DNA from 4 places in the Paenibacillus sp. NPDC101420 genome. Region 1 is predicted to be linked to each of the others. Evidence: riboswitches for the same ligand, from Rfam matches in the RefSeq annotation. Region 1 holds a riboswitch; each other region holds the start of a gene.
What was found. Region 1 has a riboswitch for cyclic di-AMP ahead of ACQKMP_RS19855 (hypothetical protein). Riboswitches for the same ligand answer to the same signal wherever they lie in the genome.
Positions count from the first base shown of each region.

Region 2: linked by a shared signal. The riboswitch ahead of ACQKMP_RS29410 (APC family permease) and the one ahead of ACQKMP_RS19855 (hypothetical protein) in region 1 are both predicted to bind cyclic di-AMP.
Region 3: linked by a shared signal. The riboswitch ahead of ACQKMP_RS29970 (3D domain-containing protein) and the one ahead of ACQKMP_RS19855 (hypothetical protein) in region 1 are both predicted to bind cyclic di-AMP.
Region 4: linked by a shared signal. The riboswitch ahead of ACQKMP_RS30335 (C40 family peptidase) and the one ahead of ACQKMP_RS19855 (hypothetical protein) in region 1 are both predicted to bind cyclic di-AMP.

Region 1 is NZ_JBNNSE010000004.1:437,938-441,798, forward strand. Features, by position in the region: gene ACQKMP_RS19845 (hypothetical protein) at 1-88, opposite strand, end outside; gene ACQKMP_RS19850 (hypothetical protein) at 105-596, opposite strand; cyclic di-AMP (ydaO/yuaA leader) riboswitch at 730-895, opposite strand; cyclic di-AMP (ydaO/yuaA leader) riboswitch at 1,316-1,505, shown strand; gene ACQKMP_RS19855 (hypothetical protein) at 1,696-2,106, shown strand; gene kdpF (K(+)-transporting ATPase subunit F) at 2,239-2,316, shown strand; gene kdpA (potassium-transporting ATPase subunit KdpA) at 2,329-3,861, shown strand, end outside.
Region 2 is NZ_JBNNSE010000012.1:59,889-63,749, forward strand. Features, by position in the region: gene ACQKMP_RS29405 (ABC transporter substrate-binding protein) at 1-183, opposite strand, end outside; gene ACQKMP_RS29410 (APC family permease) at 386-2,203, opposite strand; cyclic di-AMP (ydaO/yuaA leader) riboswitch at 2,327-2,485, opposite strand; gene ACQKMP_RS29415 (disulfide oxidoreductase) at 2,683-3,144, opposite strand; gene ACQKMP_RS29420 (DsbA family protein) at 3,141-3,861, opposite strand, start outside.
Region 3 is NZ_JBNNSE010000014.1:10,952-14,812, forward strand. Features, by position in the region: gene ACQKMP_RS29960 (HD domain-containing protein) at 1-499, shown strand, start outside; gene ACQKMP_RS29965 (TatD family hydrolase) at 611-1,381, shown strand; cyclic di-AMP (ydaO/yuaA leader) riboswitch at 1,579-1,808, shown strand; gene ACQKMP_RS29970 (3D domain-containing protein) at 2,090-3,253, shown strand; gene rnmV (ribonuclease M5) at 3,430-3,861, shown strand, end outside.
Region 4 is NZ_JBNNSE010000015.1:24,653-28,513, reverse strand. Features, by position in the region: gene ACQKMP_RS30350 (4a-hydroxytetrahydrobiopterin dehydratase) at 1-204, shown strand, start outside; gene ACQKMP_RS30345 (c-type cytochrome) at 296-652, opposite strand; gene ACQKMP_RS30340 (GNAT family N-acetyltransferase) at 780-1,265, opposite strand; gene ACQKMP_RS30335 (C40 family peptidase) at 1,521-2,012, opposite strand; cyclic di-AMP (ydaO/yuaA leader) riboswitch at 2,018-2,159, opposite strand; gene ACQKMP_RS30330 (C40 family peptidase) at 2,519-2,947, opposite strand; cyclic di-AMP (ydaO/yuaA leader) riboswitch at 3,001-3,139, opposite strand; gene ACQKMP_RS30325 (hypothetical protein) at 3,354-3,861, opposite strand, start outside.

The DNA.
Region 1 (3,861 bases):
TGTCTTGATCAGCCTCCATTCCATAGTGAATAGGCTCTGGTGAATCAAAGACGAATACTTCTATGCGAGATAGTCTTCGCTGGTCCATGACAGGTTTCTCCTCCTTAGGTTTCCAAAAGCTTAAGATTTACATGGTGAATGACGTTAGCCTTCTCTATACAGGCGAGCATTTCAGCTTCATTCTCACAGACTGCGGCATGCTCCAGCCATAGTCGGAATTTCTGTTTGCGTATAACGGATAAATGTAAGGGAAAGGTGTTGCGGGATCTCATTACGTACCAACCGACTGCAACGTCTTTCCACGGTTCCTTAAAAGCGGTGAGCCACGGAAAACGTTGGTGTGCTGACCAATCCTGCAGCTGTTGCTTTTCTCGGATATTTTTATATATTTCGTATATAATTGTTCGGTCCATACAGTATTCACAGGTAGATGGGCTGCTGAAATGGCGAAGTGATTCAATCTGCTTCTGACCAAAAGCATAGCCGACAATAGTTCTGTGATGATCCTCTTCGAACCACAACGCTCCAAAGCAAACATAATTTAGACTTATCGGCTCAAGTAGCCCTTGCTGAGTTCCCCAATAATAGTGTTTCATTTCTTTCACCCCGTCCAGCATGCTATCACCCTATAGATTCAGGTAACGCAAAAACCGCAGCAAGAGGAGGACCTCTGCTGCGGTTTTGGAATACAGGTATACACACACCTGTGCCAAAGCGTGGCGGATCAAGGGTCTCTCTCTTTACGCTTACGAGGTTAGCTGTCGGATTCGGACGGTGAGAGTCGCCCTACCTATGTGAGACTTGAACAGTCTCCTTCGGATTCACCCCAAGTAGGCCATGTGGCCTGATGGTTCCCCCGTTCCCTGCAAATGCAGGAACTCAGCGTTGAATGTATTTCGTGAAATAGATTCAACCCGAATCATACTCTTTTCAAGGTGTTTCTGTAAAAACAGAAAGTGTTCTTTTGAGCGCAATTTAAACCAAATCCTGCCTACTACGACGAAAAAGGGAACCAAATAGGTATTTATTGCGAGTTATCGGGCTTCTTCCTCGCTTAATCTCGCTTTCTTGTTTCCTTTCTTATATAGGCGATTTTTGGTGATTTCACTAATCGTGGTGAATAAAATCACATGGTATGACCGTTTTTCGCTAATGGATTGAAACTCGAGTAAACAAGAGATATAGAGAGATTGGATATCAAGTAAGCGCTATCCAATGCGAAAATAGTTTTTAATTTGCATTATTTTGGCATCAATCAGGTTTTACAATACTTCCTGCATAAGGGTATGATTACTCCTGTTTCAACAACAATCGAATATTTGATCCGCTTAATTTCCGATAAGGAAAGCGGGGGAACCAACAATCGGCAGACGATGTGAGAGTCGGAAGCCGGTTATGGGGTGAATCCTGTAGAAGATGCCAGTGAGCTCGCATCTATACAGGTAGGGCGACTCTCACCGCCCGAATCCGACAGCTAACCTCGTAAGCGTATGGAGAGAGGATGAGTGCAATGTGACCGCTAGCGAGCCACAGAGGAGAATCCTTTGTGGCTTTTTGCTGTGCTTTTTTAAGCAAAGCATTTATGGAAAACCTCACGAAGAGGTCGTTATATTCATCATTAGCGGTAGCTTTTCTTTCAAGATCAGGGTGATCAAGCTCTGATCTTACAAGCAAAGCATTTGAGGAGAATAAGAGATGACAGATCAGAATGAATATGTACTGGTATGTGCGCCAACGAAGGCAGGCGAACATTTTATTAAGCTTCTAAAATTCAGAGGCATTAAGATGGCCGGATTGACCAACAACTTGCCTGAGAAGGCCCTACTCGAAGAGATGGGGATTGAACAAGTCGTTCTAGTTGATACCCGCCATCAGAATACTTGGTTTCGCCCGCCGTTTCCGGTAGGCCGGGTATATCTGTTCGAGAGCAGCTTTACGTTATGCTGCCGTTACATTCAGATGTGCCGTACCTGGACGACACAGCCGATTTTTGTAATTACAAGCTCAATAAATCCTAGATTGGTCTATAAAAGACTTGGCGCGAGTTATGTAATCTATTCCCACAGCGGTGATGCTGATTTTCTGGTAGATAGATCACCTCATTAAGGATAAAAGAAGGAGTGCGGAAGATATGATGGATCTGTATATGGTGGCTTCGTTAGCTGTAATTTACGGGTTATTTTATGGATTTATGCGCTGGTGTGCAGGTGTAGTTGAGGATACGGGGAGGGATAAGCTGTGATTCTAGTAATCGCTGTTACCCTACTGCTGTTTATATATCTGGTTTATGCATTGATTCATCCGGAGAAATTTTAAGGAGGGGCATTCATGGGCATTTTGCAAATTGTTACTGTAATCGTAATTCTCATCTTGCTGGTTAAGCCGATGGGCACGTATTTATATTATGTGTTTTCTAATGAACCGAACCGTACGGATCGATGGTTTGGAGGTATGGAAAAAGGGATTTTTAAGCTGATCGGCCTGAAAAAACGGGACGGTATGTCCTGGAAGAAGTATGCGCTCAGCTTTGTTTTAACGAATATCGTACTGGTTACTTTCAGCTATATCTTTCTTCGATTGCAGCGGGGTTTACCGCTAAATCCGAATGGAATTGCGGATATGGAACAGACGCTTTCGTTCAATACGGTGATTAGTTTTATGACTAATACAAACCTGCAGCATTACAGCGGGGAGACGGGACTTTCGTATTTTTCACAAATGGCTGTCATCACGATGATGATGTTCACGTCTGCAGCGAGCGGATTTTCTGTTGCGGTTGCCTTTGTCAGAGGGATCACAGGACGGAAATCAGTCGGGAACTTCTTCGAGGATTTCGTTAAAGCACATATTCGTGTATTCATTCCTCTAGCTCTGCTGGTTTCATTGGTACTGGTAGGACTACATGTGCCGCAAACACTCAAACCATCGCTTGAAGTCACTACACTAGAGGGGCAAACGCAACAAATTGCTATCGGTCCAGTAGCTTCTCTGGAATCGATCAAGCATTTGGGCACCAATGGTGGCGGCTTCTTCGGAGCCAATTCATCGCATCCTTTTGAGAACCCTAATCCACTTACGAACGTGCTAGAGATTCTCTCTATGTGGATGCTGCCAGCTTCGCTCCCTTATATGTACGGATTGTTTGCCAAGAACAAACGTCAGGGCTGGGTAATTTTTACCGCAATGATGACCTTGTTTGTTCTGCTATTAAGCCTAAACTTCTATGCTGAATCGAAAGGCAATCCGGCGATCAATGCACTAGGAATAGAATCTTCACAAGGTAGTATGGAAGGTAAAGAGGTGCGCTTCGGCATACCGCAGTCTTCCTTGTTTACTTCAGTAACAACCGCAGCTACGACAGGTAGTGTTAACAATATGCATGATACGCTGACGCCGCTGGGAGGCATTACGCCTCTTGCACTGATGATGCTCAACAATGTCTTCGGTGGTAAAGGTGTCGGACTGATCAATATGCTGATGTATGCGATTCTGGGTGTCTTCCTGTGCGGTCTCATGGTCGGCAGGACACCGGAGTTCCTCGGACGGAAAATAGAGGCCAAGGAGATGAAGCTGATTGCCATAGCGATCCTTGTGCATCCGTTCATTATCCTTGTGCCAACCGCAGCTGCGTTCCTGACCGATTTGGGGCAAGGGGCGATTACGAACACTGGATTCCATGGACTCAGCCAAGTGTTATATGAATATGTCTCTTCTGCCGCGAACAATGGTTCAGGATTTGAAGGGCTTGCAGACAATACAACTTTTTGGAATGTCACAACCGGGATTGTCATGCTGCTAGGTCGTTATGTCTCTATCATTGCAATGCTGGCGGTAGCAGGTTCTCTGCTTAAGAAGAAGCCG
Region 2 (3,861 bases), on a different contig from region 1:
CGTCTTAGGGGCTGCAGGAGCTTCTGTAGCTTCAGCAGTAGGTGCCGTCGTTGGCTCTGTTCCTGCGTTTGAAGCGTTACCGGGATTATTATTACCGCAAGCGGATAAGAATAGCACCATCACCATTAATCCGACCATCGTTAATTTCATGCTTCCAAATCTTTTTCTGTTAAACAAAAACATTAAATACCCTCCTAGTGTGTGCATCCTATGTTATTCAAAGGTATTGACTACCTCAGTCTCACTTTTAAATGATATTGATTCTCATTCTCTATGTCAACATATAAATTTTAAATTTTGTGGATTTGCAATAATTCCCTTCTTAAAAATACAAAAAAAGGCTATATTCCGAACGTTCCGGATATAGCCTCTCCTCAATGATCCATTATTTATTCAAATGATATGGGACAGTCGCAACTACAACATCTTTTGAATTCATTAGATACGAACGGATTAAAAAGCTGGTCTGATTATGAAGTACAGCTTGCCACCAATGCTTAGTTATAAACTGTGGAATCAGAATCGTGATATGATCCGTCGCTGCGGTCTTCCACTCCACTGTATCAATAAATTTCACTAACGGACGAATAATACTGCGATATCTGGAACGAAGTACGATCAGGCGTACACCCGGATTCCATTCCTCCCACCGTTGCTCCATTTTTTGAATGTCCTCTTCATCAAAGCCAACATACACGGCTACAACATTATCCGTTAGAGACTTGGCATAGCTGATGGAATGTAGTACAGCACGTGTTACACCCGCAACAGGAACAACAACTGTACTGCCTTTAATCAAAGGTTTATCTGTACTCGGGCATATACGAAGCTGATCCGCAGTGTTCAAATAGTGCCTGTGAATCCGGTGGAACACGAACATTACAGCAGGTAAGAAAATGAAAGCCATCCATACGCTTGAGAATTTAGTGATGATAAAAATAAGCGTAATCGTCAATGTAGTCAGCATACCGATGGTATTTACAACAAATCTTTTTTTCCATCCCGCTGGTTTTGTTTTAAACCAATGAACCATCATTCCTAGCTGTGACAATGTGAAAGGAATGAATACACCAACCGCATAAAGTGGAATCAAGCTTTCTGTATTTCCGTGGAATGCAGCTACAAGCACAGCAGACAGAACACCTAGAAAAATAATACCATTAGAGAAACCTAGACGGTCACCACGAACCATAAAAGCATGTGGCATATATTTATCTTTTGCAAACATAAATGCGAGCAGCGGGAACGCTGAGTAAGCTGTATTAGCTGCCAAGAACAAAATTACTGCTGTAATACCTTGAATGAAAAAATATAAGGTTCCGCGGCCAAAGGTCGATTCAGCGATCTGAGAAACAACCGTTGCCTTTTCATCAGGCACTATGCCGTACCAATACGCCAGTAGTGTGATACCTGTAAACATAAATCCAAGTATAACCCCCATGACCATTAAGGTCTTGGCTGCGTTCTTTTCAGCAGGTGCTTTAAAGTTTGGAATGGCATTAGATACAGCCTCTACACCCGTAAGTGCCGAACAGCCAGAACTGAAGGCTTTTAATAGTAGAAACAAACTAACATTAGAAACAGCAGAGCCAATTTCAGGGACATTCGCATGCACGCCACCTGCTGCATATTTAATAACACCGGAGATAATCAAGACTACAATCGACACCACAAACAAATACACTGGGATTGCGATGAATGAAGCTGATTCTGTAACTCCGCGAAGATTAATCAAAGTAAGTAAAATAATAACTGATACTGCAATAAGAACGGTGTGATTATGAAGACTTGGAAAAGCCGATGTGATCGCATCCGTCCCTGCCGACGCACTAACAGCTACGGTCAGAATGTAATCCACTAACAAAGACCCTCCTGCTAAGAGCCCTGTCGGAACACCAAGATTACTCTTGGCAACGATGTAAGCTCCGCCTCCCTGAGGATAAGCGTAAATCGTCTGCCGATAGGATAAAATCAGGATGGCCAGCAGGCCCAATACGGCTAATGCAATTGGCAGGGAATACCAGATGGCAGTAAACCCCGCAGCCACCAGTACAATCAAAATTTGTTCCGTTCCGTAGGCTACAGACGAGAGCGCATCAGAAGACAGGACAGCCAGTGCTTTAACCTTGGATAACTTTTCATGATCGAGTTCGTTCGACTTCATCGGACGCCCGATCAATAGTCGTTTTACCTTGCTTACCATGGTGGATACAGTTCCTTTCTTTGGGAGCTGAAACGGAATTTCCGCGCGCTGTTTTCATTGGTGGATTTCATAAATGCAGACACTAAAAATAGCATACGGAAATGATCCGCATGCTATGCATGGTCATTATCCCACCTTTGCTTACGAGGTTAGCTGGCGGATTCGGGCTGTGGTTTAGCCCTACGGTAAAAGTCTAATCGACCCATTCCGATTCACCCCATTGGCACATATGCCAAGTTTGGTTCCCCCGTTTTTCCTAAGAAAATTCAGCGCATATTCAACTTCTCACAAGGTCTAATATTAGTCTACAAAGTGTATACAGTAAAGCGTTGAAAAAAATGAAAAAAGAATGAAAAAACATCCAGTAAGCGCAAATACAGCGTCTTATTGGATGCTCTCTTTCATTCTCTTCAATTATCCCTCTGGATCGTGTTTTTAATCACTTTTCACATTTTTTCGGATCACTTAAAGTTAAAAAATCAAAATCCTAAACTTTCCTCTGTATCTAACTCCATCACTTCTTCCTTACGTCCGTACCAAAGTAAAATGCTAATTAAAACAAAAGCGATTAATGCAAGGAAAGGAATCGTAATGAATCCAAAAAAGTTCAAGTAATCCTTATTACAAGGAACTCCAATTGTACAAGGAAGCACTTTACTTAACGCAGGAATCTTCTGCTCCGCATAATGATAGATCGAGATACTACCACCAATCAAGCTTAGTGGAAGAACATATGGGATAATCCTTTTATCCCCTCGAAACGTCGCAATTCCCAAGAGGAATAACTGAGGATACATAAAAATTCGCTGGAACCAGCAAAGCTTACAAGGTTCATATTTCAATACTTCGCTCAGATACAAGCTACCAGCAACAGCAACTAAAGAGACGAACCAGGCCAGATACAGGCAGTTACGCTTGCAAAAAGATAGGAACTTTGTCACTTTGCCTCCACAGCTTTTGCGGCGTCGTTAATCTCAGTTGAAATCGCTTCAATGTTAAATGGATCCGCAGTCATTACTCCATTGATATAAAGGGATGGTGTAGTCGTCACCCCAGCTTCACTAGCTAACTGCATACCCTTATTCAGCTCATCTGCATACGTACGATCCTTGATATCTTTACGCAGCAGTTCGTAATCGATAGCTAACTTCTCTTTCTCCGCAAGGCTTACTAAGAAATCTTCAGTCGCCCATTCTTCGCTCTCATCACCTTGCTGAGCATATACAGCATCATAGAACTTCCAGAATTCATCATGATTCTGATGGTAAACAGATAATGCAGCAAGTGAGGCAGTTTCAGAGTCTGGACCAACGAAAGCCATATTTACAAAGTAGAGCGCTGCTTTTCCCTCGTTGACAAAATCTTGAACAATTTTCGGTTTAACTGAAGTTGCAAATTGGGAACACGCTGGACATTTTAAGTCTCCAAATTCAACAATTTTAACAGGTGCATCCTCTTTACCGACTCTAGGTAGCTCACTGTAATTGAATGCTACTGGGTCTCCCGAAGTGGCATTTTTTGCGGCATCTTTCGAAGCTAACATAAACAATCCAACAAAAATGATGACTACTAAAGCTATTGAACTAATAATTAAAATTCTCGTCTTCTGCTTTTGCTGCTCCTGTTCTACCCGCCGTTTCTCTTGTTTGCTAAGCTGG
Region 3 (3,861 bases), on a different contig from region 1:
CATGATTAATCCACTGGAGGATTTGTTCCGTGGTGAGGTGACAGTGAAGCAGTATTTAATGCTGGATGAAGCACTGGTACAGACGGCTTTTATGCAGTGGACGCTTGAGAAAGATGAGCTACTAAGCGACTTGTGTACCCGTTTTATTCATCGTAAACTTTATAAATATGTTGAGGTGGAGAATCTCGATACAGATATGATTACTGAAATTCGCAGCAGTTTTGCGGCAGCGGGACTTCACCCAGAATATGATTTGGAGATTGATTTTCCGACAGATCTGCCCTATGATGTGTTCCGTCCGGGAGAAGCTTTTGACAATAAACAAATTCTGCTGCTTGATCGGCATGATCATCTGCGGGAAATTTCAGAGGTGTCGGATATTGTGCGTTCTATTAGCGGCATTCACCGTGGAAGATATCATCTTTATTTTCCTCAGGATAAGTTAAGAAATGCGCTTACGCGATTGCCTGCTTCTATTGCAGAGATTTTTGCAAAATAATACAAGAAAATATGGGATTTTTGACAGGAAGAGTAGAAAAATAAGATATCACGGATAGCGTGAAACTTATATTGTCTTATATTAAAAAAAGAACAAGGAGTGAGGGTTAAAATGTTTCTGTTTGACACACATACGCATCTGGATGCACCTCAATTCGACGAGGATCGCGAAGAAGTTATCGCTCGTGCTGTAGAAGCAGGAGTTAGCAAGATGATTAATATCGGATTTAATCGGGAGACGATTCCCTCAACGATGAAGCTGGCGGAATCTTATGATTATATTTATGCGGCAGTGGGTTGGCATCCTCAGGATGCGATTGATATGAAAGAAGGAGATCTCGATTGGATCGCTTCTCTATGCAGTCATAAAAAAGTAGTGGCTATTGGTGAAATCGGACTGGATTATTACTGGGATACTTCTCCCAAGGATGTGCAACATGAAGTTTTTCGCAAGCAAATTGGACTAGCCCGTGAATTAAATATGCCGATTTGTATTCATGATCGTGATGCACATGAGGATGTTGTACGGATTTTACGGGAGGAAAAAGCAAATGAGGTTGGAGGCGTGATGCACTCGTTCTCAGGAAGCTGGGAAACAGCTAAAATGTGCTTGAATCTTGGTTTTCATTTATCCTTTGGAGGACCCATTACGTTCAAAAATGCAAGAGTGCCAAAAGAAGTGCTTGCGCAGACACCACTAGACCGATTATTGATCGAAACCGATGCTCCATATTTGACTCCACACCCCTTCCGCGGGAAGCGAAATGAGAGCGCTCATGTGAAGCTTGTAGCAGAGGCAGCAGCTGAAATTAAAGGGTTAACATGGGAAGAATTGGCTAAAATAACGTATGCGAACGCACTGGAACGATTTGGGATTGAGTGAAAACGGGAGCAAAACAGGTGAAAAATAGAGAATGGCCGATATATTAAACTTTTTTAATATAAAAACGGCTGAATATTACAATATTTTAACCATATTTTTGCGTAAACGTGGTTGAATCGTCCTTTACAACATGCATCAAAACAGGATATCATCTTTTCAGTGATGTGAGCTGTGTTATAGTGACAGCCATTGATTCATGGATCGTCTCGCTGAGTCTCCGTATGGAGAACGGGGGAACCAATATTGACCTACCGCATGCCTGTATTTTAAATACGGTTTAGACGTGCCGTAGGACAGTATTTGATTTCTTCACGTGGTCTTTGGGGTGAATTTAAGGGCAACCGCCATGAGCGGGTGACCTGAAATAGGGCGTCTCTCTTTCGTCCGAACCCGACAGCTAACCCCGTAAGCGCAAGTAAGAGAGGCAACCTCGTGCACAAGCATTCTCTATTCTGATATTGGAGAAGCCACGAAAGAGTCCTCAGTTGAACTCTTTTTAGGCTTTTTTATTTTTGAATAAATAGAATGTTGCCCACATACTGTTATATAACAGGGGTGGGAGTAGCTGTGCCGAGCAGGCGATCCATGAGCAGGAGACGCTAAGTTATTACGTGCGTGTCCTGTGACAATCTCAAATAGTTTCGTCAAAGGAATTCAGTCCTCATGATATACAATTGACGACGGGGCTATGTAAGGAGGATGGAGAGAATGGGCGTATTCCAACCAGAAGTATCCCATGATTCGCAGTCATCCAGCAGGTCTTTCGCATTACGGTGGGAGCAAGTAAATACTCGCGTACTTTTACTTGCAGGCGTGATTTCAGTCGCTATCGCGCTACTTATTCTGCTGTACGTACACGGTCAAAGTAACAAACAATTATTTTTAGTAATAGACGGGCAAACACAGACGCTTGAAACGCGGGAAGCGCTTCTTGGTGATGTGTTGGAGAAAGAGCAAATTTCGCTGCAGCCGCATGATGAACTATCTTTAGGTCTGAGTGATGAAATAAAAGACGGTGACCGTGTCGTTATCAATCGTGCGCAGAAAATTAGTCTTACTGCGGATGGAGCAACAAAAACGTTATATACGACCGAGGACACAATTGGTAAAGCAATTGAGAAAATGGGCATTACCCTAGAAGGTCATGATAAGATTTTCCCTTCGTTAGACACCACCATTTCTGCAAACATGGAGGTTAAGATTGTTCGCATCAACAAACAGACCGTACAGCGAACAACTAACTTACCCTTCAGAGTCATCAAGACAGCAGACCCCTCCCTTACTGTGGGAACAGTTAGAGTGGCACAGGCAGGCAAACCAGGCGTCATGATTCAGCATATTGAGAAGATCTACCAAGACGGAGAACTGGCCTCTATGCGCATGATTGGTAAGGAAGTACAAACGGTAACGAAAGATAAGATTATTGCCGTTGGTACCAAAGCACTTCCTAAGCCGGCTGTAGCTAAGACTACAACAACTTCCAAATCAAACACCACTTCAAAAACGGCTAAGGTTAGCGCTAAGACTAATAATGTCACAAGCAAGGCTGGCGTAGACTTTGAGTACAAGAAGATGATTAAGAACGTCTCCATGACAGCTTATTCATCAGAAGAGCCAGGTATTGGTAACAAAACTGCTTCCGGAACACGCGTAACGGAAGGTCGTACAATTGCGGTAGACCCGAATGTAATTCCTATTGGCTGGTGGGTATATATCGAGGGGCTTGGATTCCGCCGAGCAGAAGATACTGGCGGTGCCATTAAAGGCAATAAAGTAGATGTCTATTATGATTCACTGAGCCATGTGCGTAATTTCGGACGTAAATCACGTACCGTTTATGTGATTGGACCTGTGAAGCCGGAGTTAAACTAGGCTGAAGCTTTTGCAAATTATTCTTTGATAAGCTATAGTGATGATAACCGTTAAGGAACGCCAGATGATCATTTCGTTGATCGCAGAGCAACCGCTCATCACTTATACATTCTTTAACCAAAAGAAGAGGAGCGAAACCTCTTCTTTTTTGCTTTTTTTGGAAGGAGTCAAGAGATATGATTAAGGAATTAATTGTCGTTGAAGGTAAGAGTGATACCGTCGCTGTTAAACGTGCTGTAGAAGCAGATACGATCGAAACAGGGGGCTCGGCTGTAGACCGGACCGTAATTGCGAAGATCGCGCTTGCTATGGAGCGTAGAGGAGTGATTATCCTTACTGACCCGGATCATGCGGGTGAACGAATTCGTAAGATTGTGTCCGCAAAGGTGCCGGGCTGTAAGCATGCCTTCATTCCTGAGAAGGACGCAACCCGCAAGGGAGATATCGGTGTGGAGAACGCTTCACCAGAGGCGATTCGTCATGCGCTGCGGAATGTACATACCTCTTTTGAAGGTGCACCTGCTTTAATTGGACTTGATGATTTAATGGCCGCTGGAATGCTTGTACACCCTCGGGCAGCTGAAAGACGTATGGCACTTGGTAATTTG
Region 4 (3,861 bases), on a different contig from region 1:
TATATGTTCAGCCAATATATGAAGGGTATTGCTTTCGTTGATGAAGTAGCCACCATTTCAGAAGCCTTTGATCACCATCCACATATTACGATTGATTATAAGACAGTGACTTTACGACTGAAATCAAATGAGGAAGACGGTATTACAGCTCTAGATATTCGAGAGGCACATGAATTTAATGAAGCCTTTGAGAAAAATCGTTAGTGTCACCCAAACTCATAAATAAACGCCCGTGCGCAGATAGTGAACTATCTTCCGGCACGGGCGTTTTTAGTTGCTTAGGTAGTAGTTACTGTTACTTTTTCTCTGAGAGCCAGAGGGCGACGTTTGCAATCTCCTCAGGGGCTAGCTTTTCTTTAAAGGAAGGCATTTGACCGCGTCCTTTAGTGACGATACTGTAGATTTCTTCAGCATCATGCTGACCGCCTTCATTTTGAAGACTGGGTCCAACTCCACCTTGAAGCTGATCGCCGTGACAGGTGATACAGCTGGCTTTCACGGTTGCTTCGGCCTTTGCCGCATCCAATTGGACTTCCGGCATCGTCGGCTTATTCTGTTCAGCTACCTCTTCTTTACCTGGAAGTGTAAACATAAGTACTACCGCAAAGGCACAGGCGGCAAAAAACAAACCGCTCATGATCCATTTCTGCATCCCAGTTCGTCCCTTCTATGTAAGCTGCTCCCTACATTATAGCTCAAGGTGAAGCGTTATCATAGGGTTTGTGACAAAAAAATGAACGATAATGCCATCAAATCATTGAAAAATATGGAATTTAATATTATTTATCATAGACCATGCAATAAAAAGGTTTGTTTCCTGTGGGGGTTAGGCGTTCATACGTATCGGTAATCGTAAATCCACACTTTTGGTAAGTTCGGATCGCCCGCTGGTTCCAGGTCAAAACCTCTAGATCAATCTCACGCTCAGGATAACGAAGCAAGGCTGCTTGCACGATTGCATCCATGAATATTTTTCCTAGACCTTGACCGCATAGATCAGGGCGCATACCAATCCCCAAGCGAACAACACCTTCCATTGGAAACAACTGCGCGAATCCACACAAAATCCCTTGCCCATTTAGTATGGAGACATATTGCTCATTCCGTAGCTGAGGGTCACCGAACTCGATTCCAAGAGCCTGCATTTGCTCCCACGGCATCCAGCCGTAAATATTATAAGGGGCAGTGTAATCCCAGTTGCAAATCTCTTCCGCGTGACTGGTCTCCATAGGCGCTACATGAAAAGTAACAGAGGGATTTATCATAAGGTCAAGGACCTCCTTTCACGGGGGGACTTTAAATGTCTTATATTTCTAGCTTTAAATACTTATGGTCCTTATAAGGACATCGAAGGCGTTTATGCTTGTAACTAATTATATACAAAAAGAGGCATGGTCGACTCAGAAATTTATGAGGATTATTGTTTTACAAATTCTGAGAGGGGTAAATACTAAATAAGACAAAAAACAAGCTCCTCCCCAAGAATCAACATCTTGGAAAAGAGCCTATGTACGATTTACTTATTGAACATCATCATTATCTTCTGTCTCAGAAGCAACAGAATGATAAGCATCTGTGCTCATAATTCGTTTAGCACCGATGTAGCGTTTCACGTAGTAGCTATCACTCAGGGAGCTAATCGTTACACCGCGGGAGGAAGATGCGTGTGCAAACTTGCCTTCACCGACATAAATACCGACATGGGAGACACCCTTACCACTTGTATTGAAGAATACAAGATCTCCAGATCTTAAATCATCTTGGGAGATAGCAGTACCCATTTGATACTGGGAACCTGATTGGTGTGGTAGGTTTATACCAATTTTATCAAATACATACATTGTAAATCCGGAGCAATCAAATCCATTTGTGGAGATGCCGCCGGATACGTACTTAGTTCCGATGGTCTTGTCGATCACTTTATCCATTTTGGAATCCGCGAAAGCGCTTCCTGCTCCGATGGTGAAAATAATGGAAAAGCTAAGTACTGCTGCTGCTAGCTTCTTCTTCAAAAGTTTATACCCCTTCCGGATGCCTACGAGGTTAGCTTAAGGGTTCGGTTGAAGGTCCCCTATGACCCCTCTAAAAATGGAGGTCAATTCACCCAAAGTTGGTTCCCCCGTTTTCCTAATAGTTAGGAAACTCGGCTGATACTGTTGATTAGGAATAGCTTGTAATCAATACATGACAAAACCTTTGTAAATAACAACTTAATGATTACAAAAATGTTACTAAAATCTTACTGCAGTTATTGTAACAAACAGAGTGCCGCTTGGCAATCGTTTTTAACATAATCATGCAGAAAAATTCGTTTTTTTAAAGACAAAATGTATATGTAAGCGATAATATTAAACTAATTTTTATATTTATTGAAATTTTTATCAAATAAAAGTGTTTAAAGTCCGTTCAAGAGGTGTAAAGAATATAATAAGGCAAAAGAAAACCTGGATTCGATTAAGTCAATAATCAAACCCAGGTCTATATAATGTAATTGTGAGGTTATAGTTGTGGGGAAGTATTAATCGTAGGCTATAGCTTGATATGAGGAAGTACTCATTACTCTTTTAGCACCAACGTAGCGATTGGCCCAGTAGGATTGGCTAAGTGAAGTGATGGTCACGCCATATGAAGATGATGATTGTGCGAATTTTCCGTTTCCAACATAAATGCCGACATGGGATACGCCGTTGCCCAATGTGTTAAAGAAAACTAGGTCACCTGAACGTAATTTACTTTTAGCTACAGGAGTTCCGACATTATATTGAGCTTTTGAAGTACGGGGCAAAGAAAGACCCACCTTCTTGAATACATACGTAGTAAATCCAGAACAGTCAAACCCGGCAGTGCTAGTGCCTCCGGTTTTATAGGCAACTCCAATTGTCTTTGAAATAACACTGTCCATCTTAGAATCTGCAAAGGCACTTCCTCCACCAATAGAGAACGCCATCACAAGTCCTAGCGCCGCAGCGACGCATGCTTTTCTTAAATTCTTCAAAAAAATTGTACCCCTTCCAATGCCTGTGAGGTTAGCTTAAGGATTCGGTAGAAGGTTCCCCTATGATCACTGCAAAGCGAGATCAATTCACCCAAAATATGGTTCCCCCACTTCCCGGTGCAAGGAATTCGGCGTTTTATGCACCAGATAGTGAATTATCGACATGACTACGACAAATACATGAAGTTATGTAGAAATCGTTTCAAATGATTACAAACTTGTTACCAATGGAACAGGACTTATTGTAACAAAGTCTTTACGATTTTGCAAATCCTCATAATTTGTCTATAACGCGAAAGAGTCCCAGCTCCTGATTTAGGAACCGGGACTCTTATATTATGTTCTGTAAAGCTTCAAATTATTGTGGAAATGCTTTACTGTGCCATAGATGATATTGAGCTGAAATTCCCCACATTTTGAAGAGTGTTGAGGGCAGTGATGAAAGTTGACGAATAAGAAGTGCTGGTAGGCCAGGACAGAAGATACCCGTTATTCCGCACACTAGCAAAAGGATCAGGCCTGCTGCACCAAGTATGGTTGAAATTCCTATTGCCGGAATCAGCGACTTCAAGCAAATGAATAAGGAGGAGAACATCCCCGTGCCGCTGGTATACCCAAACTGCATATATAGAAGGAACAGGCGCACGATAAAGATGTATATAAGCCATGCCAATACGTATGGAACTAGATGAAGTAACAAAGAGTAGTTCAGAAAGGAGGACAAGAATAGCCCGTACATTTTTGGAGCAAGCCAGTATAACGGAAGTAGAGCCAGCGCCCATTCGATTAGACTGAAGATAAACACTGGAAATCCATAAAGCTTCATACCTGGAAAAAAGAACAGGCCACGCTCTCCTTTTCGCTCC